3 regions of the Enteroscipio rubneri genome follow, and region 2 is predicted to be linked to each of the others. Evidence: predicted binding sites of a transcription regulator. Region 2 holds the regulator's gene; each other region holds the start of a gene.

Region 1 (7,837 bases), on a different contig from region 2:
GCCGTTGGTCACGGGGCCGGCGAACGTGAACTCGCCGCGTTGGATGCTGCCCTCGTTCTTCACCCGGTCGTTGAACGTGCCGTCTTCGATGGCGCCGGCGTTGGCGACGCTCGCGGTGAACGTGCCGCCTTGGATGACGCCGCTCGTTTCGTTGCGCACTGCGGAGCCGTATCCTTTGGATTCGTCGACGAAGGTGCCGTCTACGATGATGCCGCTGTTCCAGACGCGATCCTCGCCGGAAGCGTCGAATGTGCCTCCTGCGAACGTGAACGCGTATCCCGTCTCGAGCACGAGCACGTCGTTCTCGTACGTCCACCCGTCGCCCGATGTGCCCGCCGGCGCGCCGCCGGCGCCGATTTCGATCGTGACCGGGATGGTTGTTTCGTCTCCTTCGCCGGCGAGCGCGACGCTTGGAACGAGCGAGCAAGCAAGAACCAGTGCTGCAACCGATGAGAGCAGGCGCTTCCTCATAGGGGCTCCTTTCGGGAAATCAATCCCGAAATGCTAGCATGGGGGAGGGAGTCGCTTCCGCCGTCTACGAAATAGGACGAAGAGAATGCGAAAGCGGCAGTCATTCGGCTGCCGCTTTCGCAAAACGCCTCCGTCAGCCTTCTCAAATGAAGGCGGAATGGGCTTAAGCTGGGAAAGAACGTGAGAGGCTTGAGAGCGCGCAAAAACACCCGAGGGCAGGCGAGGCTGGAACCCCCTCGGAAGACTCCCAAAGGTACGGACCCTCGGGAGCTAGATCGAAGACGCCACGGCTTCGTCGTCGGGAAGATCCGCCGCATGCTCGGCCCGCTCGAGCTTCGAGGGTCCGTCGGGGCCCCCATCCTGCGCAAGCGCCTCCTCGCCGCGCTCGGCCAGGTACTGCTCCATGGAGTAGAGGGTGATGTCGGAGCGGTTGATCACGCCCACGATATGCCCTTCGTCCAGCACGGCGACTTTCTTCAGATGGTTGTCGCCCAGTACGCGACACACTTCGGGCAGATCGGCGTGCACATCCACGCCGATGACGCCTTTCGTGGCGATGGAACGAACGTCCATCTGCATGAGGTTGTCCAGCTTGCGGGCGAAGTCCTTGTTATCCGCATCGGCGTCCACCGTCTGCATGATCATGACCACGGGGTCCATGAGCATCTGCGAGCGCTTCGACAGGTAGCGCAAGATGTCGCCGTCGGAGACGAATCCCACGGCTTCTCCAGCTGCGTTCACCAGCGGAGCGGCGCTGATGTGCTTGTCCACCAGAAGTTTCATAGCCTCGGCCACGGTTGCGTGCGCCGGAAGGGTGTACACGTCGCGCTTCATGATGGATTCGAGCACCGTTCGACGCGAATTATCCTTGTCCTTGAGCGCGGACTCTCCGGGGCGATCCTTCACGAGCGCAATCACCATGATAAGGCCGATGAGGCAGAGCATGCCTGCGAGTCCGAACGCAACATCGATGCCGAATATGCTTGCCAGCGTGCCGTCCGTTCCCGCCGATGTGCTCATGTTCGTGGCGATGGTGGAGGCTGACACGAGGATAGCCGTGCCAAGCGAGCCCGCTACCTGGCGGAACGTGTTGTTCACCGACGTGCCGTGGTTCACCAGCTCGTTGTCGAGCGCGTTCATGCCCCAGGTGGTGATGGGCATGTTCACCAGCGAAAGCGAGAACAGGCGCACCGTATAGAGCAGCGTGATGGTGATGAGCCCGGTTTCAGGACCCAGAAACGCGAACGCGAACGTGGTGATGGTGAGCACGCTCATGCCGATGAGGCTGAGGGTACGGGGCCCGTGCCGGTCGAACAGACGGCCGGCAATGGGACCCATGACGCCCATGATGATGGCGCCGGGCAGTAGCACGAGACCCGATATGGTGGCTGTGTAACCCAACAGCGACTGCAGGTAAATGGGCACGAGGATACCGGCCGCCAGGAGCGCTCCCTGCACGAGCATGCCGATGATGGTGGAAACGAGGAATTTGCGGTTCGCAAGCACGCGCACCTCGAGCATGGGATGCTCCATCTTCAGCTGACGGCGGAAGAACAGCACGAGGGCAACCACGCCCACAACCGTGCCGACGGCCGCATCGATGCTCAGGCCGTACGAGCCGATGGTCGAAAGGCCATACAGTAGTCCGCCGAAGCCAAGGGTGGAGAGAATGACGGAGGGCACGTCGAGCGTGACGTCCTTGTTTGTCTCGCCGCCGCGCTTGAGCACGAAAACGGCCACGACTACAACGATGATCGAGAGCGCGGTGATGATGTAGAACATGTCGTGCCAGGTGGCGCGATCGATGATGATACCAGCCGCCGTGGGACCGATAGCGGGACCGAAAGCGATGACGATGCCGAACAGCCCCATGGCCGTTCCCCGCTTGTCCACCGGGAACGTCCACATGAGCACAGTCATGACGAGCGGCATGAGAATCCCCGCGCCCGCAGCCTGCACGAGGCGGCCTATCAGCAGCACGGCGAAATTGGGCCCCCAGCCTGCCAGCGCGCTGCCCACAGTGAACACGCCCATGGACACGAGGAACAGCCGTCGCGTGGTGAACCGGTCGGTGAGGAACGCCGTGATGGGGATCATGATGGCGTTCACCAGGGTGAAACCCGTGGTCAGCCATTGAGCCGTGGCGGCGTCGACGTTCATCTCGGCCATGACCGAAGGGATGACAGGAGCGACGACGGTCTGGTTCAAGACGGTAACGAACGTGCCGAACACGAGCACTGCCAACGTGACGATCTGCTTGCGCGATAAACCCATATGCAGGTTCCTTCCAAAAGTGCTGCGAACAAAAACGCCTTCGAAGGGAGCTTGACGCAAACCCGACTTCAAAGACGTCCGTTTTCGTGCGGATGAATCGATTTACACTCAGTATAAATATATATTCGGTAGATGAAAAGTCCTGCAGGAAAAAGCTGTGGTACCCTGCACGGAAACGGCACATCGGCAGCGATGGAAGGTGCGCGCAACGTGGAACAGGCACAGCCTTCGGCGGAAGGTCTTCGGTATCGCAAAAAGCTCAAGGCGCGGCTCGCAGTGGAGCGGGCTGCGCTGGAACTGGTCATCGAACGGGGCTTCGACGGCGTGACGGTGGAGGACATCTGCGCCCGCGCTGAGATTTCCAAGAAGACGTTCTTCAACTACTTCTCGTCAAAAGCGGCTGCCGTCATGGGCCGCATGGATTCGTTTCCTGACGACGGGCGCCTGGCCGAGATCCTCGAGGAGCACGACGAAGCGTGCTACCTCGACGTGCTCATAGGCGTGGTTGGCACGAGCTTCGCGTCGGGCGTGGACGAGAGCATCGTCAATCTACGCCGCGAGGCCCTTCGTTCTATGCCCCAGCTGTTCTTCCAAGGGCAGCGCGACCTGCTGGCTGTCCAGCACTCCATCGCCGCCGCGCTGCAAAGGTATCTCGTCGCGCATCCCGAGCGTCGCATGCTGGTCGGCCAGCCGGTCGAGGAGGAAGCGCTCGTGGCGTCATCCACGGCCATCGGTCTGGCGCGCACGCGCTCCATGCTGCACGTGTGCGGCGATGCAGAGCCCTCGGCGGCCGAAACTCGCAGTCTTATCGTCACGTACCTTTCTGCGGGGGATGCCGCTTCGGGCTAAGACGCCCTTCGCGCGGAAACTTCCTGCGTTTCGCCATGCTCGCTCGGCGTATCGAAACGACGGTTCCGGTTCGGATTCTCAGCCGGCAGGCGTCCCGCGACGCTAGCCGATTCCGGCGGCTCCTTGGGCATCGCGACTGCGCTCTCCTGGCAATGGCCGTGCTCGGCTTCGCCTGCGTTTTCGCTACTCATAACCGTAAGCGTGACTAACAAACGCGAAGAGCGGGCATCGCGTTGGCTGGCGCTCTGCGCTCCGCCTTGAGCGGCACGTTGCCTCCCGATACGCGATTTGGGCGTCGATTGTCACGAAAATCGCCGCTTTGAAGTGTTTTGAGTGCTTGAGGGAGCAATCGCGTACAAATATTCGAGCATGCGTCACGAGCGATCTGGGGTTTTACCTGCACCGAGCTACTGAATGCCGCCTTTCGAGTATGCGGATGCTTCACAGCGGCGATTTTTGTGACTTTGAAGCGGGCTTTCTTGTAACGAGCGCTGCGCCGAGCAAGAAGTCCCGGTGCGTCGTAGGAGGGCCAATGCAAAAAACTTCTTGACAGCTTCCCGCTCCGGTATGCTAAAGTATGCGCCACAACTTAATAGCTGAAACCGATGAGGCGAAAGTCAAGCCATCATGAGCACTCACAGAGAGCGGGCGCAGCTGGGATTCCCGCAGTAAGCTGGATGGTAAATGGTTCGCCGAGGGAAAGGGGAAAGGAAGGCATGGCGCGCACGGGGCCGAGCCGACCGAGTATCTGGACCGTGAGCCTGCGTTAAGGGCAGAACATGTGTTGGCATGTTCGTGAGAGGGTTCTGCATCGCAGAGCCAATAAAGGTGGCACCGCAGGTTTAACACCTGTCCTTTATCTCAAAGGACAGGTGTTTTTTATTGCGGCGCAAAACGGCGGCGAAAGCCGCGCATACCTTGAAGGCGAAGCGAGAAGGTTCCTCATCCGCGAAGTTCGTGCCGGCAAACCAGACGCCCCGGGAGGGGCAATGACCGGCGGGAACTCCGCCAAGAAAGGATTGAGGAACATGGAACAGCAGATCAAGCGCGAGGTTGCAACGCAAACGGCAGCGGCGACGGCGGGCGAGGCGGCCGCCCCGCGCAAACGCGACGTGGCAGCGGCGCCCAAGAAGGCGGGGCTTTCCACGCAGGATCTCATTCTCATCGCCGTGCTGCTTGCGGCCGGGGCGGTGCTCAAGCTGACGGTGGGCTCGCTGCTCTCGTCGATGGGCATGAAGCCGAACTTCATCATCGCCATGTACTGCCTGGCCATCATCCTGACGAAGCCGAAGTTGGGCCAAGCGCTGATCATCGGTCTGTTGGCGGGGCTTATCTGCCAGATTCCCCTGCTCAACGCCACACCGCTTTTGAACATTCCCTCCGAGGTTCTCGGTGCGCTCGCCTGCGGCCTGCTCATCAAGGTGCCGATGCGCATCGGCGGCAAGTTCGACCTCAACCCGCTCGTCAACACGTTCATCTCCACGGTGGTGTCGGGCGGAACCTTCGCGCTGCTGTCCGTCTACATCAACGTCGTGTCCACAGGCGGCGACGTCATGGTGGCATTGGCGACGTACGCGGCCATCGTCTTCGGCACGGCCACATTCAACTGCATCCTCGTGCAGGTTCTGGCCATGCCGCTGAAGAAGGTTCTCAAGCGCTAGCGCATCGTGCTCCGGCGGCGAGGAGGCCGCCGGAACCGCCTGACGCTGCGGGTGTGTGCAGGAATCGAGCATGCTTCCCTTCGTATTTGGCAGAGAATTGGAGGTATGTGAAATTCCGACGGCGGACGAAGGGCGCTCGTGGCATTTCAATTCCAGTGACCTGGGATTATGACAAGACGATTTCCGCAATGCGCTGGTTGACTCCCGCCCGAAGTCACATACCCCGCATTCTCTGCCAAAAGAGCCCTCTGCGCGAGCGGGGGCGGGAGCCGCGGGTCAACGGGGGCAGCGGGTCAACGGGAGCTGCGGTGACAATGGGAGCACGTGGGCGACGGGAAGAAGCGATGAGCCGACAGGAAAGAAAAGCATCAGGTAGGAACCGACGAGGAAGACCCAACATGATCGAAATCTCGAACTTCTCATTCAAATACCGCGAAAGCGATCAGCCGGTGGTGAGCGGCATCGAACTCACCATCCCGGACGGTGCGTTCGTCGGGATCACCGGCGCGGCCGGTTCGGGCAAGTCGACGCTCACCTATGCGCTCAACGGCATCATCCCGCACTGCTATCCGGGCGACTTCTACGGTTCGGTGACCGTGGACGGGCTCGACACCTGCGATGTTGCGCTCACCGACGTGTCGCAGGTGGTGGGCAGCGTGTGCCAAGACGTCGACAGCCAGTTCGTCACGTCGATCGTGGAGGACGAGGTGCTCTACGGCCTCGAGAACTTCGGCGTGCCGCGCGATGAGATCGAGGGCCGCGTGAGTCGGGCGCTGGCCGACATGGGCATCTCCGATTTGCGCGATCGCGTGATCTCGTCGCTGTCCGGCGGGCAGAAGCAGAAGGTGGCCATTGCGTCCATCCTGGCGCTCAACCCGCGAGTGCTCGTGCTGGACGAGCCCACCGCCGAGCTCGATCCGGCCAGCTCGCAAGCGGTGTTCGACCTGCTGGCGCGCTATGCGCGCGAGCACGGCACCACCGTCGTGGTGGTGGAGCAGAAGATCGCGCTCTTGTCCCAGTACGCCGACCTGTTGGTCATCGTCGACGAGGGGCGCATCCGCTTCGCCGACGAGCCCGCGAAGGTGCTGGAGCATTCGGACGAGCTCAAGCGGATCGGCGTCAACTGCCCGCGCTCGACCACGCTCATGAACCGTCTGCGCGCCGAGGGCCTGTACGGCGGCGCGTCCGTCCGCAACGTGCGCGAAGCGCGCGAGGCATTGAAAGAGGTGCTCGCATGATCGAGTTCGACGACGTGCACGCGTCCTACGAGGCAACGCTGCCCATCTTGAAGGGCGTCAGCTTCACGATCCGCGACGGCGAGTTCGTCGCGTTCGTGGGCACGAACGGCGCGGGAAAGTCCACTACGATGCGCCTGGTGAACGGCTTGCTGAAGCCCGATGCCGGCCAGGTGCTCATCGACGGCGTTCCCACGACCGAGCTGCGCACGAGCGAGCTTGCGCGGCGCGTGGGCTTCTTGTTCCAGAATCCCGACAGCCAGATCTGCTGCAACACGGTGCGCGAGGAGCTGCTGTTCGGGTTCAAGGCGCTCGGACAGGCGGGTCCCGAGGCCGACGCGCGCGTGGACGCCATCATCGAGAAGTTCGGCTTCGATGCCGACGACGACCCGTTCCTGCTGAACCGCGGCGCACGCCAGCTGCTGGCGCTCGCGTCCATCGTGGTGCTCGCGCCGCCGGTGGTGGTGCTCGATGAGCCCACCACGGGGCTGGACTTCTGCGAGTGCGAGAAGGTCATGGCCATCATCCGCCGCATCCACGAGCAGGGCGCCACGGTGATCATGGTGTGCCACGACATGGAGGTGGTGGCCGACTACGCGACACGCTGCATCGTGATGAGCGACGGCACGGTGGTGGACGACGCCCCCACCTTCGACGTGCTGCGCAACCGCGACACGCTCGAGCGCGCCTCGCTCGTTCCGCCGCAGATCGTGGACCTGTCGCTTGAGCTGGCGCGCGACATGTCGCGGCTCGCCGAAACGGCCGTCGGCCGTGCCAACACGGTGGACGAGATGCTGGCCGCCGTCTCAGCGGAGGTTCGAACGATCCAAAACGTCGAAAGGGGCGTGTGCGCATGAGCTCTTTTCTCGAATACGTGCCCGGCACCAGCCTGCTGCATCGTATGAATCCCGTGGCCAAGCTGGTGGCGGCCGCGTTGTTCGCCGTCGCGTGCTTCTGCTCGAGCAACCTCGTGTTCTTGGTCGTGCTGCTGGCGGTCGGGTTCGCGCTGGCCGCGACATGCGGCATGATGAGGCCTGCCATCGGCCTCGCGAAGGCGGTGTTCGCGTTCTCGCTGATCCTCGCCGTCGTCCAGATCCTCACGACGCCGAGCGGAGCGGTGCTGGCAGAGCTGCCGTGGGGCTACATCGGCACGGGCAGCCTGTTGGCGGCGCTCACCACGGTGGTGCGCCTCATGGCCGCCGCCATCCCGCTGTTCCTCGTGTTCTACGTCACGAAGATGAACGACATCACGAACGCCGTGGTGAAGGTGCTGCACGTGCCGTACAAGTACGCGTTCACGTTCACGTCCACCATCCATTTCATCCCCCTGTTCATGAACGACATGAA
Region 2 (7,837 bases):
TATGTATACGAGGCCGAAAGCGATCGCACCTTTCCGAGCGGCCATAAAAGCTCCTATCCTTCGGATGTTCCGAAGTCTGCATGCTAGCGTGTTCGGATGGCGGCAGGGCTTGGCTGGAGAACTCGAAAGGGAATCGCTATTAAGGTGTTGTTAGCTGGATGCGCACCTCTGCAGGCAGGGGAGTGAGTAGCGCATATGGAACGAGCCGGCTTATCGCCGGCTCGTTCCATACTTCCTGTTCGTCCTATGCAAGGCGCCGTACGAGCGATGCGCACAGCAGGGCGCCCGCGAAGCACAACAGGGAAACCAGGTACCCCATGATTCCTCCTTGCAAATTCTGACGCGTTACCGTCCGCAGATGACTCTATCACCGATTTTGATCCACTGCTATCAGCAGACATAATGGTTGCCGATCGGTATTCGAACTGTAACGCAGAACGCTAGTTATTGAACAGTGCGTTCGTAATCGCCTGCTCGGCTTCTTGGGTAGTGCTCCAGGAATTGCCTTCTCGCGCGAAGGCTAGTTCGATCGGACTAGTCTCGACGGCCGATAACTCGTTCAGCGAACTCATGATCGTTTCGCCGAACTTCATGTTCTGCTCATCAGTGCTCATCGACTGGATGCTTTCATCTTCGGCGAGCGTCGTAACGGCTTCCTCCAGGCTGTTCGTGTACTGGCTGAAGCTCTTGCACGTGAGCACTACGGTTGCTGTCGCATTATCGCCGTCGACGTTCACGCTCTCGATGCGGTAGTCGAAACCCGCCAAATAGCTCGACACGAATTCCTTCGCATCGATGCCGTAACTTGAGAGGTCGTCCGCTCCCGCCTCCGAGGCAAGAAGATTGAGCGTTTCTTCGTCGAGGTTCTTCAGTTTGTCGAGTTCAGCCGATACCCCTTCGCGAATGATCTCCTCGTCGTTCTGCCCGCAGCCGACGAGCGCCATTGCGCCCATGGCAAGCAGGATCGACGCAAAAAACGTCGTGGCGACTTTCTTGATACAAGCCATTGGAATCTCCCTTTCTCCTTGTCTGATCAAATCAGAATACGGTATGTACTCCTTTTCGTCGATGGATAATCGGCTAGCGAGCCTGGAGACGGGTTGTCTTCACGGCCCGAAAGCGACAGGAGGGGATAGAGTCCATAGAGTAACTCTAAGCTGGATCTTGAATCATGGGCAGACCGATACGCTTCTGCATGCTTGTCAGGTCAAAAGGGGCTTGAAGAGCCATGCGGCGTCATCCCATTGCTGGCGTTTTGCAATGTTCCTGAACGCGTCCTGACAGAAGCGGACAACGGTTTCCTGCGGGTCGTCGGCTTTCAAGACGTCTTCAAGTCGAAGGAAGTATTCCGTTTGTTCCGGATCGAAGAATGCTTGGCGAGGGCGCACTTCATCAGACGAGCCGTCGGTGAGGAACGGGTAGGCGAGTACGAAGAACGAAGGGTCATTCGTGCTCTCGTCGCCCGTCCAGAATCCGAATTCGATGAACTGTTCGTCGAAAGCCGCTCGCTCAACGAGGGAGGCGTCCGTGCGATAAGGGCAGGGCTTTCCCGAGAACAGGGTGGTGGTCATGTCAAACGTGCCCCAGTACAAAGCGGGATGGGTTCGTTTTCCTCGGTAGGGCGCCGAGAAACGCTCCAAGGCGTTTCGGGCGAACAGAAACTGATGAAAGGCGCGTCGTGCGCAGGGAATGTCGAAATCGATGCTTGCATGCTGCTCGTCGAAAGGAGTTGCAGTGAACATCTCCTGGGGAATGGGGTTGATCTCGCACGGATGGCCGACATCGGCAAGCATCGACTTGAAGAGCTTGTACAGATCGGCCACGGATACGACACCGGAGAATGAGAAGGCAGATGCGTCGCTCGCCGTAGTCGTTTTTACGCAGGCATCGGCGAGATCGAGTTGGATCTCGAATCCGTCTTTGCCGGCTGGAACGAGTCCTGTTGTGAATCCGTCGGGTTCAGCGAAGAGCACGACGTGTCGCCACTCTGGTTGCGGCGGCATCGTCTCCAGTTTTACCTTGCCCATCATCTGCAGCATCATATGCAGTGCGATGCACGTCTCGCGCCATTCCTTATACTTCAACACCTTCATGCGATCACCTCGTCGGCGATCCTAGCGAATCATTGGAGCGAGGGATCCTTCCGCTTGATATTCGTTACCGTTTGACGGACGCTTCGATACCTTTGCGGAATACCATAGGAAGTTTGGCATGGGGGCTGGCATGCATGTATCGACTCATGGGGTGCAAGAGGACCCGAGTAGAATCCATCTAACTTTACATAAGATGCATTATCAATAAATCAGGATCTTAAAAGGGGGAGTGCTCCGAAGAGGAGTAAAATCGAAAGCGGCGTCCTGCTATTCGTCTGGTTCTTTTTATAAAACAAGTCCTGCAACCGTCCATGGTTGCAGGACTTGAGGTGCGGAGCTTCGAAATGGTGCAGGATTGCATTTGCATATAAGCACTATGCAATCAAAATCATATTAGCCCCAGGTTGAATTCGTTTCTGCGCCCGTTGAACCACCTGGAAGCAGCCCGCCATAATCACCTGATTCCACCATGCCCATGAACGTCGGGAAGAGCATCCAAACCAGTGCCAGATTGAGGACTCCAGTCACGCCACAGACGGCCATGGCGAAGATCGCCGAACGCTTCATTCGTCCAGCGGCAGCGCTGATCTCAGAACGCTTGGCCTCGAGGGCTTTCAGCTTTCTGAATCCAATGTAGCCGCATACGATGCCTATCGCGCTGAATAGCAGGCTTGCAAGAATCAAGGATATGGGGCCGATGATGCTTGCAGCGAGAATGAAATTCTGAGCAGTTTTGAACTCCCGGGCATCGTTCATGTTCGGCTGAGGCATACGGGGACTTTGCAAGTCACGGGAATCGAGGTCGGTCGGTCGCCGGAACCCACTGGTATCCTGGTTGCCGTTATCGGTCCCTTCTTGCGAGGGTGCGGGTGGAGGTTCGGGCGGCCTATGTTTGTCCTCGGTCATACCTGATGCTCCTCAATTCATTTATAGCCTTCTGACCTGGTGATTTAAATACAAAGCTCTGAGAGCCGTTCTAAGGCCCCGTTTTGTCCTCCGACGGCTCCTAGGTCGTCGAAAACAAGGGTTTTTCGACCAGTTCGAGCGATAACTATACCACGGAGGGTTCATCGGAGCTTTTATTTGCAGACAATTCCATACCTGCGGCATGAAGCCGCTTGAGACTTTCATTGAGCTCGGCGCGCTGGTATTCAAGCACCGTTTCTTGTGCGCGCACGATTTCGAGACGCTCAGAACGAGTCGATGCACCACGTTTCTGCAAGCGCACATAGTATTGGATGCCCTCGATTGACAGCCCACTTTTTCTCAACGCATCAACAAAGTGCAATTGGGCAATATCGATTTGCGAGAAAGACCGAACGCCACGGTGATCCCGCGCCAAGTCCGGAAAAAACCCGCATTTGTCGTAATAGCGTATGGTGTATGCTGAGATTCCCGTCGAATCGACAACATCGGCAATGCCATAACGCGCAACCGCGTCCGCATCTTCTTCGTGCTCTTTGCACCGATGTTCTTCGTAATACATCGCCGGCGCCTCCTCGGTTAGAGTAACTCTAAGATATCTTATGTGCTTATGCGCATGGGATCAAGCGTTCGGTTATGCTCGACGATCTCATCGTTCCTTCGAGAATGGATACGGAATCTCTTGGTCTATTGACTTAGAGTTACTCTAAGTCAATAGACACCCCCAAGACCGGCCTCGATTTCAGTCATACTGTTGTAAGCAGCTCTCAGTAGAGTACGGCATCGGTTTATACCGAGAGGCTTACTCCGCTGCTGCCGAAGCCCCCAGATCCCCTCTTCGTTTCAGGAAGTTTCTCGTGCAGTTCAAACGTTGCCTCGGATACGCGCATAATGACGAGTTGAGCGATGCGGTCTCCGCGCTTGATCTCAAAAGGCTTGTGCGCGTCCAGATTGACGAGAACAGACTGCAGCTCGCCTCGGTAACCGCTGTCGATAAGACCGGGAGCATTTACTAGCGAAACGCCATGCTTTATAGCAAGTCCGCTTCGGGGCAGGACAAAACCAGCGTACCCTCTCGGAATAGACACGGCAATGCCGCAGGGTACGAGTGCTCGTTCGAACGGATGCAGAACCAGATCGATCGTTGAGCGCAAATCGACACCAGCATCGCCGGGATAGGCGTATGCAGGGATTGGCAGCTCCGGATCGAGCTGTTTGAGCGGCACGGCAATGCCCTCCATCAGCTCATCCCTTCCAATGCGGCAGCGAATTCCTCGATGTTCTGGAAGTCCTTGTATACGCTTGCGAAGCGTACATACGCGACATCGTCGAGCTTTGCAAGGCGGACAAGAGCCATATCGCCGAGCTCTTTGGACTTGATCTCGTTCTTTGATGCATTGCGGAGTTCAGACTCGATGCTCTCGATGAGCGTCGCTACCTGTTCTGGAGAAATAGGTCTTTTTGCACAGGCGATAAGCAGGCCTCTCATAAGTTTTTCGCGATCGTAGACTTCAGACGATCCATCGGACTTGATGACTATAAGCGGAGTGTCGCCAAGCCGCTCATAGGTAGTGAAGCGATGACCGCATTCGAGGCATTCACGGCGCCGACGAATGGTCGCACCGTCTTCGGATGGTCGAGAATCGACAACTTTCGATTCGGAATGACCGCAGGATGGACAGCGCATGGCACTCCTTCTGTCAGCGTTTTTTCCACCCTAACATACTAGATATTGTGGTTCAATGAAATCGATGAAATCATTGGAAAGAGCGTCAAGGCCGATGATGGTTCGGACATGTCCATACCCAATGTGTTCATGTCGGTGCCTGCGGCTATGTCCCGATCCTTTATGAGAAGGTCGGGCGCGCATCGCCCTCGCGTAGTCGATGCCGGCCGATGGGGCTGGTCGACTTCAAGAACCTCGGAGGGGAAATATCAAAAGCGATTCGATCATCGCAAGCAGAGCGACGGAAGGCTTTTGTTGATGTCCTCCATGAGGGTGTGTTATAAAGCAAGGAACAACCCAAAAAACGCCGTTGCGCAGAGCGTGAATCCGCCAACGGTCGCCTGCAGGAGGTTCATACGATCGAAGGGTTTTCCCGCTGCGTCTCCTGATCGCAGCTCTGTAACGAACTGCGATCTGAGAACGTTCCTATCGATTCGACCGAGTTTACTATGATATCCGAAGCAGGAACTGTCTGAACTTGGGCTCGATGGACGATCGCTTTGGTACGGCCCGGGAAATACGATAATCTCGGCCTCATGCTCGGCGGTCTCGATCGCTTCCAAGCGAAGAGCGGACGTTCCCTCGACAAGATATTTCGTCGCATATTTCTTCATTTTTACCCTCCTGCTCTTGCGTAGAACCTTTGTTCGCGTATATAATAGGTCGAACAAAGGTTCATGTCAAGAGACTTTAAAACATTTGTTCGCTAGTAGTATCGGACGACGAAAGGACGACCCTATGGCCGAGAAGGTAACGAAGCGCCAGCAAGCGGTGCTCGACTGCATCGAGGAGTGCATCAGGGAGAAGGGGTATGGTCCTACCGTGCGCGAAGTATGCCAGAGCCTCGGGCTTTCCTCCCCTTCAACCGTCCATGTGCATCTTAAGGCGCTCGAACAGAAGGGACTCATCAAGCGCGATCCGCTCAAATCGCGCTCGATAGCGCTCACGTATCCGCTTGAGGACGCGGCGCTTGCCACGAATGTCATCCAACCTTCGTTCAGCAAGATCGTGAACGTTCCGCTCGTCGGTAACGTTGCGGCCGGTTCGCCCATCCTTGCCGAAGAGAACATAACCGACACGCTTTCGCTTCCGACCGATATCGTGGGCGACTCCCCTTCGTTTTTGCTGTCGGTACGCGGCGAGTCGATGATCGAAGCGGGCATCAACGATGGCGACTACGTGGTCGTGAAGGAGCAGCCTGTCGCCGACAACGGCGATATCGTGGTCGCTCTGGTCGATGACGGTGCAACGGTCAAGCGGTTCTACAAAGAACAGGGGCACGTACGTCTGCAGCCGGAGAACTCCACGATGGAGCCTATCATCACGACTGATTGCTCGATTGCTGGCAAGGTTGTCGCGGTGTTCCGTCGGCTTTGATAATCTTGGTCGATATTGCATGAAAGAAGCCGACTCGCCGGTTTGCAATCGGCGAGTCGATGTCTGAATGCGCTCGATCAACCGGGTCGGTGCGTGCATGTGGTCGACTTGATAGGTTGGCCGCATAGTCCAGCGAGACTGGATGCGTGTTGGTCGAAAAGCTCGCCTTCTGAATACGTCGAATGCTTCAGTTGCTTTCCGAGAACGCGCGGAATAGGCCGGCGTATGAAGGAGCGGCCAGCATGACAATGTGCGTGCCGGCTTCCTCATGCGTTTCCGAGAGAATACGGCAACGCTCGTGGGCAACGGATACCAAATCCCCGCGATCGTAAGGTATGACCACGTTCATATGCGTGTCGTGCGACGACGCGACGCGGGCTATATGGGAAACGAGCTCGTCAACTCCCTCTCCTGTTGCCGCCGAGACGAACTGCGCCTGTGCGTAACGAGATCGCAGTGCCGCGAGTCCTTCGTTATCAAGCACATCGCACTTGTTAAACACCAGCACACGCTTGATGTTCTGGGCCCCGATCTGCCCGAGAACATCCTCGACAGCAGCTATCTGGGCTTCGTACTGGTCGGAAGAGGCGTCGACAACGTGCAAGACGAGATCAGCCCCCGTAATCTCGTCGAGTGTCGACTTGAACGCTTCGACGAGCGTCGTGGGGAGTTTCTGGATGAATCCAACAGTGTCGGTAATTGTGATCTCGCGGCCTTCCGGCAGCTCGAACCTGCGGGTCGTCGAGTCGAGCGTGGCGAACAATTTGTCGTAGGCGAGGACATCGGCATTCGTCAGTCGATTGATCAAGCTCGACTTGCCGGCATTGGTGTAGCCGGCAAGAGCCACCTTGTACATGCCGCTTTCGTAGCGGCTCTCACGCTGTACGGCCCGAACCTCAGCCAGATGCTTGAGCTCGCGCTTGATGGAGGTGATGCGCTTGCGCACCATGCGCCGGTCAACCTCGAGCTGGCTCTCCCCCTCTCCGAAGCGGGAGCCTACGCCACCGCCCATTCGGTTCGAAGCAAGGTGCGCCCACATACCGCGCAACCGCGGCAGCAAATATTGGTTTTGTGCGAGGCGCACCTGTAAGCGGCCTTCCTTGCTGTTGGCATGAAGCGCAAAGATGTCGAGGATAAGCGCTGTGCGGTCAATTATCTTCACAGGCTTGCCCACCGTCTTCTCAAGGTTGGCTTGCTGCGACGGCGAGAGTTCGTCATCGAACACAACAAGATCGGCGCTATGAGCTCGAGCAAGCTCAGCAACTTCCTCGGCTTTTCCCGTGCCCACGAAGGTACGCGGATTCGGCGTGTCGAGTTTTTGGATCGTGGTGGCTACAACATCGGCCCCGGCTGTATCGACAAGGCGTTCGAGTTCGGCAAGCGACGAATCGATCGGCCAGTTGGCGCCCGGTCGGTCGACGCCAACAAGAACGGCTCGCTCGCGATGCTGCTCGGAGATGGGGGTCATCCCCCGCGTGATGACGGATTCAAATTCGGACATGGGGGCAATCCTTTCAAAACAGACCTCAGCGTCATCAGAGGATGACGCGTGCATGGTATGCATCGTAACCGATGCGGCGACGCCCTGATCAGGTACGTCGCATCGAAGAATTTCTATGCAAAGGCCGGTTTTGTCTGCATGCGGCTGCTCCTCATCGTCACTCGGGCGCGATACGGGCATGATCGCCCTTGTCGCTCATCATACCATATCCGATGC
Region 3 (7,837 bases), 480 kb from region 2:
TGCCGACGTACCAGGGGTATTCGCCAGTTTCGTTGTAGGGGGCGTAGACGGAGACGCCCGCGCATCCGCTCATCGCGTCGCCGGCCACGGACAGGGCATTCGAGAACGTGATGATCTGGGAGAGGTTGGGGCAATCGGCGAAAGCGCGCGAGCCCACGGAGCTGACGCTGGCCGGGATCACGACGCTCTGCACGGCCGTGCCCGAGAACGCGCCGGCGCCAATGGCCGACACGCCTTCCGCAAGCTCGACGGACGCCAGGCCGGTGCAGCCTGCGAAGGCGTCGTCGCCGATCACCGTGATCGGCGCGCGGATCTGCACCGACGACAGCGACTGGCGGCCCTGGAAGCCGCCCGCCGCGATGGCCGACACGCGGTACTCCACGTCGTTCAGCTTCGCGGCGACGGGTATGACCAGATCCGCCTCGGGATCGGCCTCTCCCGCCCACCCGACGGAGAGCGTGTAGTCGTCCAGCAGCGTGAAGACGAAGCCCGAGGCGGGCTGGCCTTCGGGATCGGTCGGCCCCACCGCATCGCCCGGCGCCGCCGGTTCGACGAAGCTCTGGAAGCCCGTGGCCTCCCACACGACCTTGCGTGCGTCGTAGTCCTCGCCGGCGGGAAGCGCCACCTGCGCGTCCCGCTTCGCCGCCTCCGCGAAGGCGGTCTCGTGGATGTCGCGCACATACCCCAGTGCCACGATGGATGCGAGGCCCTCCGCTTGCGCGAAGGCTCCTTCGCCGATAGACTCCGTCTCGGCGGGCAGCACGACCGCATTGCCCGCGGCGGCCGGGAAGTACAGAAGGCTCGCGCCATCCTTGCTGTAAAGCACGCCCTCGCGCGCGGAGAAGGCGGCGCTGCCCTCTCCCGCGTGCACGGCCGACAGGCCCGAAACGCTCGAAAACGCCGAGGCCGGCGCCGAGGACGTTTCGTCGGGGATGCGCGCCGTGCCGCGCTTGCCTTCGGGCACGAACAGAAGCGCGCTCAGATCCTTCGAGAACAGCATGCCGTCGGACGAAGCGTACTTCTGGTTCTGCGGGCTCGCGAACACGCTTTCGAGCGACGAGCAGCCCGAGAGCGCCCCGTCGGCCACCGTTTCCACGGAGGCCGGAAGCGAGAGGGAGGTCGCCCCGCTTCCGGCCAGCACGCCGGACGCGGACCCGTCGGCGACGGTGTAGTCGATGTCGGGATCGCCGATGACGGTGACGGCGTAGGCGTCCTCGCCGCTCATCACCAGGTAGGGCACGGCCACGTCGCCCGCAAGAGACGCGCCGCGCCATCCCACGAGCGCGACGGATTCGCCATCGTCCAGGATGCGGTACACAAGGCCGTCCTGCACGACCTCGCCGACGACGGCCTTGGGCGCTTCGGGCACCAGCGGTACGGCCGCGGTGGCCTGGCCGGACGCGGGGCTTCGGTCGATCGGGGCCGAAGGGGCGGCATCGGCGCCGGCGGGCGCCTGGGAGCCGTCCTGCGGCGCGCCGGCGGGCGCATCCAGCGGCACGTCCTCGCTCAGCTGGCCCGAGGAGGAACCCCCGTCGCCCGCCGGGTCCTTCGCGGACTCGCCGGCGCCGTTCGCATTCGTGTCGGGCTGCGACGCCCCCTCGGATTCGGCCGTCGCTGCGGGCAACGGTTCGGCCGCATACGCGCGCGCGGCATCCAGAGGAGTGCCGGCGACGAGGGCGAGCGACAAGACGAGGGCGAGCGCGGCTGCGCCCGTCCGCGAGCGAACGTTTCTCTGTCCCATTTCTCTGTCCCTTTTCGATCCGTTCGCGTTGACGTCGAGCTAATGTCGGCGTCGGCATCCAGAAGCCCCTCTGGATGTATGCGAATACGCCTGTTCACACTCATAAAGAGTAATATATTCGACATATTAGACATAGGAGAGGAGTTTGTAAACCGCTGGGGACAGGTTTTGTTGAATATATTCACCTTTCGGGATATATTCACCAGTATAGTGGCTTCGGCGTTTTTTGGAAGAGGGGCGCGTGGATGCCGGCGAAACCTGCTGGCGAAACCGCGTCTCCATGTTAAAACCCATTGATATTGCGCAAGGGCAGCGACACGCCGTACTGCCCTCTCCCCATCCTCGCTAGAGGCCGAAGCGAACGCGCCACGCGCCGTCCGATCCTCGCCCGGCGCGGTATCCCAGGTTGCGGCACGTCTCCACCGTGGCGTCGATGCGCGCGCGGCAGCTGTCCAGCATGAGCCAGTCTTCTTCGGATAGCGCTTCCTCGACGCGCCTGCGAAAGCGCCGGTTCGGGTCTTCGGCGCACTTGGAAGAGCTCCGAACTGGGTTCTCGGCGCGTTCGAGATCGCTCGCACCCGCCGAAGGGCCGGCGCGTTCGAGATCGCGCGGGCCCGCCGAAGGATCGGCAGGCCCAATGCCGGCCGAATCCGTCGAAGGCTCGATGCGAGCCAGGACTTCGTCCAGCGCCTGCTGGTACTCGTCAAGCGCCTGCTCCACGCACGCGACCCCCTCGCGCAGGCCCCGCAATGCCAGCAGCACGCGGCCGGCCGTCAGCAGCACGTTCGCGCGGACCAGCCTGCGCGCGCAACGCTTCTCCATAGCTCAGCCCCCTAAACCGAACTCTTGTGTATTATCTACATTAATCATGTAGTTTCTTATATGATAGCACAGCTATATTGTAGGTCAACTATCCTTTACATATTTGCGGTCTCCTCATAATTTATGTACCATGGCTTCGAAAGGAGGAGGCCCCCTATGCAGCATAATCTGCAGCTGAAATCGCTCCGCAAGCGGGCGGGATTCAATACGCAGGCTGATTTGGCCCAGACGCTCGGAGTGAATCCCCGCACGTATGCGTCGTGGGAACGCGGGGAGGTGAAGCTGACGCTCGGCGATGCCCAGCGCATAGCCGACGTGCTCGGCTGCTCGCTCGACGAGCTGGCCGGGCGCGCGGAACCTGCCGACCGGTGCCCCTCCGCAGCAGCCCAGGATTCGAGGCGCAACGCGTCCCCCGCCGCGCCGCCGAAGAGCGAGCGCGCTCGCCCGGGTTCGGCCGATGCCGACAGGGATCAGATGGAAATCGTCAGGCTGTTCAACCAGCTCGACGAGCCGAGGAAGGGTTTTCTGCTGGAGGCCGCGCAAGGGCTGGCCGCGGCGTCCAAACCGGAAGCCGCGGTCGCGGTCACGTCTTTCTGACGATGGCGAGGTCTTCCACGCTTACGCGCAGCTCGTCTTCGTACTGCTCGCGGTCGAGCCTGTTCGCCGAGACGTCCACGACGGCGAAGGCGCTCGCGCCCGACGCCTCACCTTCTTTGAGGCTGGACCCGTAGTCCTGCTTCAGATCCGCCAGAAACGCCTGCGCGGCCTGCGCGTCGGCGAATTGCATCTCGAGGCTGGACGTTTCGCACAGTCCGTCGCGTCCGAAAGCCACCGTCTCGGTGACCGAGCGCTCGTCGCCCTCGCCGCCCATCGTGTAGCGATAGACGACGGTGCCCGACCGGTCACGGTCCTCCTCGGCCGGCACATCCGCAGGATCGTCACCGAAGCGCTGCTGCTGCCGTTGGCCCGAGTCGACCTGCGTCGCCTGGTCGGAGGGCCCTTCGCTCGACCCTTCGTCGAGGTGCGAGAGCTGAAACGCCCCGAAGCCCAGCAGGGTCGCGAGCAGCGCGCAGCCCACCGCGGTAGCGCCCGCCTTGAGGGCGAAGCTGCGACGGTGCAGCTCGTCCGCCTCGCGCATGCCCTCCGCGATACTGGACGGCAGCTCGTCGAACATGATGCTGGAGAGCTCGGCCGGGCCGCCATCTGCGGAGGGCGACGGGCGGTCAGGGGCCAAGGCGCTGGTCGATGCTGTCGGGCGATGGATACTCGCGTCGCCGGCTGAAGCCGATGGGCGGTCGGGGATCTCGCTGCACGCTTCGCACGCGGTCGCGCCAGGGGTCGGCGCGGCGGTATGCGCGGCAGGCGGACAGCCCGCATCCGACTCGTGCCGATCCGGCGGACGCTCTTCGAGGGCGCGCCGCGGGGAGGCGTCCGCGATAACGCCGGCGTCCCTCAGCTCTCGCAGGCGCTTCTGCACGAGCATCTCGAGCTGCCGGTCTATGGTCGAGTGCTTGTCGGGCTGCTTCGCCGCGGCGTCCTCGTCGCGCGGGACCACGCGCGCGACGAGAGCCTCCGGCTTACGCTCTCCTGCCGAGGCCGCGGGCACGACGCGACCCGCGGCAGTGGACGCGGGTGAGGGCGCGGGCGGGCGCCGGTTTGCAGCGGGGAACGCGGCTGCAGACGCCTGACGACTGGCGGCGGCGCGACGCGGGCGGGCGCTTTGGCCCTCCATCGCGTGCTTGCCCCGAAGCCCGATTATTTGCGAGGACGCATCGGCCTGCTCCGCGAGGGGCCTATCGGGCAACGCAGGCTCTGTAGCGGGTGCTTCGGCAGCACGGCCATGAGCCGATCCGAACGCGCGCGCCACCGGAGGGGCAACCGCAGGCGGTGCCGAGGCCTCAGGCGGGCGCTGCGCCTCCGGTGCGCGCGGCTGGACGGGCACCGACGGCTCGGAGGCGTTCGCAGGCGGCGACGAGCACGGCCGATCAGCCGCAGGCGCGTGATCCAGGACGGGCGACATGGGAGTCGCGCCCTTGTCCGCCCCGGCAGCAAGGTGCGCGGCCGGTTCCGCCCCGGCTTCCGATGCGGCAGCGAGGGATGCGGCCGGTTCCGATGCGGGTTCCTCCGACGCTTCGAACGACGGCGCGATCGGCTCAGGCGGCGCGGATGCGACCGTTTGGATCGAGCGGGACGCAGGCTCCGGCCCAGAACGGGCCGAAGGTTCGAGGGTGTACGGGAAGAAAGATCCCGTAGCGGCATCGGAGAGCGCTGCGGCTGCGCCTTCCGGTGCGGGCCCCGACGCCGCCCCGGATGCGGGAGCAGGCGCGGCTTCGGGCTCGTACGCCTGCGGAACGGACGGCATCGAGAAGCCGAGCGGGGTCCGGGCGATCATTTCCAGAAGCCGCAGGTTCGCCTCACCCGCATCCAAAGGCGAGCCGGCCACCGCTTCGGCATCGGCTATCGCCTGCGCCGCAGGCGCTGCTGCCGCGTCTGCGGCGCAGGACTGCGCTTCAGAGGCGGCAGGTCGCCCCTCCATAGCAGCCGGCGGCGAGTCGGCGGTTTCCGCCTTCGCATCGACGGCCTTCGACGCAGGAGCAGAACGATCCCCCGCGCTTTCCGATGCTTCGCCAGCAGCCGCCTCATGCGGATGCTCGGCAAGCCCGTCCACGAACGCGAACAGGCCCTCCAAAGACAACGAATCGTCGTCGTGCTGCAACATCCTCTAGCTTTCTCACGACCGCGCCGTTCGGCGCGTTGCTGTGCTGCCGACCGTTCCGAGGCCCGCTTATCCAACCGCGCCATCGGGCGCCACCAACCGCCTACTATAGCAAACAAACCCTAGCCACACGCCCAAATGTCGAATATATACATCTTTTCACCTTGAAGTCGCTTCGTCTGCATTTCATTCAAGAAGCGGCTCATGTTCGCTTAGCAACGCAGCACACCGCTACAACTGCTTTCCGTTTCGGTTTGTCTCAGTCCCACGCTGCAATCAACCTACATGCGCCTCGACAATGCTCTCTTCTTCCTCCTATGGCTTGCTACCCGATTGACAGCGCACACGCGTTCGCGTATTATAAGCGAACGGATATTCTCACGAACGTTTGATCGCGCGAACGGATGACCGCATGAAATTGATCGAAAAGCTCGAAATCCTCGCCGACGCTGCGAAGTACGACGTCGCCTGCACCTCGTCGGGCATCGACCGCGGCGCGCAAAAGGGCAAGCTCGGCAACACCCTGGCGGCCGGATGCTGCCACAGCTTCGCGGCCGACGGGCGCTGCATCACCCTGCTCAAGGTGCTCATGACCAACGTCTGCGTCTACGACTGCGCCTACTGCGCGAACCGCGCGTCCAATGAAGTTCCGCGCGCGGCGTTCAAGCCGCGCGAGCTGGCCGACCTCACTATCGCGTTCTATCGGCGCAACTACATCGAGGGCCTGTTCCTCAGCTCCGGCGTCATCCGTTCCCCCGACTGCACCACCGAGCTCATGATCCAGACGCTCTCCCTCCTGCGTGAAGAGCACGGCTTCCGCGGCTACATCCACGCGAAGGCCGTGCCCGGCACCTCGCCCGAGCTCGTGCAGCAGCTGGGGCACCTCGCCGACCGCATGAGCGTGAACATGGAGCTGCCCTCGCAGAGGAGCCTCGCACTGCTCGCCCCCGAGAAGGACAAGCAGCAGATCATCGCCCCCATGCAGCAGATCCGCGACAACATAGCCGTGGACAAGGACACGCGTGCGCTCGTGCGGCGCGGCACCACGTACATGAAACAGGTCGTGCCGAAGAAGAAGGAGCGCGCATTCGTGCCGGCCGGACAGTCCACGCAGATGATCGTAGGCGCCACTCCCGAAAGCGACTTCCAGATCCTCAACCTCTCCGCGGCCCTCTACCGCACGCTCTCGCTCAAGCGCGTGTTCTTCAGCGCCTACACGCCCGTGAACGACGACGCGCGGCTGCCCGGCACCGACGCCCTCCAGCTCAACCGCGAGCACCGCCTGTACCAGGCCGATTGGCTACTGCGCTTCTATCGTTTCGATGTCACCGAGATCATCGACGAGAAGCACCCCTTTCTCGACCCCGAGGTGGATCCGAAAGCGAACTGGGCGCTCAACCACTTGGACTTCTTTCCGGTGGAAGTGAACAAGGCCCCGCTCGATGCGCTGTTGCGCGTGCCCGGCATCGGCGTGAAGGGAGCGCGATCCATCGTGCGCGCCCGCCGCACCACATGCCTGCGCGAGCAGGAGTTGCGCAAGCTCGGCATCGCGTACAAGCGCGCGCGGTTCTTCATCACTTGCAACGGCAGCTACGCTGGCCAAGGCGCCGACTTCTCCCGCGAAGGATTGCGGGCGCAGCTGGTCGCGCCCATCGAAGGCGGCAAGCACGGACGGCGCGCAGACAAGACCATACCAGGGCAGATGAGCCTATTCGATAGCATCGAAACCCCTGAGAAGAAGCGCATCGCCGACGGCGCCGCCCGAGCGCGGGCGCTTGACAGCGGCCCGGCAGCCGGCGGGGCTGGCGCAGCCGACGCCGCCGACGGCGAGCGCTCCTCCGCAGCCGGTGAGACTGTCGACAAGCGCCCTTCCGCAGCTGACGTTGCTAACAGCAAGCGTTCCTCCGCAGCCGACGGCGTCTACGGCTGGCAGCGCGCCCTCGAGCATCCCGAGGCCGTGTGCGCATGAGCCGCAATCCCGATCCTTCCCCCGCGCCCAAGCCCATGCCCGCGCCCTCCCCCGTCCCTACGCCCGAGCAGCCGCTCGAAGACGTGGCCTACGTCTACGACGGCACGCCCGAAGGGCTGTTCACCGCCGTGTTCATGGCCTACGCCCACCGCGAGGACCCTCAGGACGTAGCCGTGCATGACACGTTCCAGCCGCGCCTCGGGCAGGCCGTGCGCTCCATCGAGACGGACGAGGAGCTTGCTCTGCGCGTGCGGCGCGGCATCAGGCGCGCGTGCGGGCATGCCTGCTACGACGCCGCGCTGCGCGCATCGCTCTCCGACGACCCGAGCTCCGGCATCGTCGTCTACCGCTTCGTCCGCTATGCGATGGCGGCGAACCGCCCGCACGACTGCACGGGCTGCCGCAAGCGCGGATCGTGCGGCGGCCCCCTAGGCTCCGGGGGCCCCACCGGCGCGGCCGGCTGCTCGGGCAAGGCGCGCGGCAGCGTCCTCAACGACCTCGCCCATCCCGCGGTGGAGCCGCTCATGCGCCTCGTGCGCGCCGTCGGCAACGAACGCCACCGCATGCTGCAGTTCCTGCGCTTCGAGCA

Evidence for each region. The regulator LexA, encoded in region 2, represses DNA repair genes until DNA is damaged. The targets are predictions, from matches to a motif close to CNAACANNTGTTNG.
Region 1: a site for LexA is predicted at 4,369-4,382, ahead of ABGT83_RS13360 (tryptophan transporter). Genes of this name have one in related genera too.
Region 3: a site for LexA is predicted at 5,661-5,674, ahead of ABGT83_RS04210 (putative DNA modification/repair radical SAM protein). Genes of this name have one in related genera too.

The regions. Positions count from the first base shown of each region.
Region 1 covers NZ_CAWVIN010000003.1:1,531,358-1,539,194, forward strand. Annotated here, with positions in the region: gene ABGT83_RS13345 (hypothetical protein) at 1-471, opposite strand, end outside; gene ABGT83_RS13350 (MDR family MFS transporter) at 742-2,745, opposite strand; gene ABGT83_RS13355 (TetR/AcrR family transcriptional regulator) at 2,956-3,594, shown strand; gene ABGT83_RS13360 (tryptophan transporter) at 4,623-5,255, shown strand; gene ABGT83_RS13365 (energy-coupling factor ABC transporter ATP-binding protein) at 5,654-6,493, shown strand; gene ABGT83_RS13370 (energy-coupling factor ABC transporter ATP-binding protein) at 6,490-7,347, shown strand; gene ABGT83_RS13375 (energy-coupling factor transporter transmembrane component T family protein) at 7,344-7,837, shown strand, end outside.
Region 2 covers NZ_CAWVIN010000002.1:664,987-672,823, forward strand. Annotated here, with positions in the region: gene ABGT83_RS06335 (Ku protein) at 1-45, opposite strand, end outside; gene ABGT83_RS06340 (hypothetical protein) at 441-1,007, opposite strand; gene ABGT83_RS06345 (DUF5996 family protein) at 1,203-2,093, opposite strand; gene ABGT83_RS06350 (hypothetical protein) at 2,487-2,999, opposite strand; gene ABGT83_RS06355 (MerR family transcriptional regulator) at 3,145-3,579, opposite strand; gene dut (dUTP diphosphatase) at 3,806-4,258, opposite strand; gene nrdR (transcriptional regulator NrdR) at 4,258-4,704, opposite strand; gene lexA (transcriptional repressor LexA) at 5,482-6,120, shown strand; gene hflX (GTPase HflX) at 6,308-7,621, opposite strand; gene ABGT83_RS13450 (hypothetical protein) at 7,779-7,837, opposite strand, start outside.
Region 3 covers NZ_CAWVIN010000002.1:184,729-192,565, reverse strand. Annotated here, with positions in the region: gene ABGT83_RS04230 (leucine-rich repeat protein) at 1-1,741, opposite strand, end outside; gene ABGT83_RS04225 (hypothetical protein) at 2,087-2,563, opposite strand; gene ABGT83_RS04220 (helix-turn-helix domain-containing protein) at 2,720-3,160, shown strand; gene ABGT83_RS04215 (hypothetical protein) at 3,147-5,282, opposite strand; gene ABGT83_RS04210 (putative DNA modification/repair radical SAM protein) at 5,692-7,248, shown strand; gene ABGT83_RS04205 (TIGR03915 family putative DNA repair protein) at 7,245-7,837, shown strand, end outside.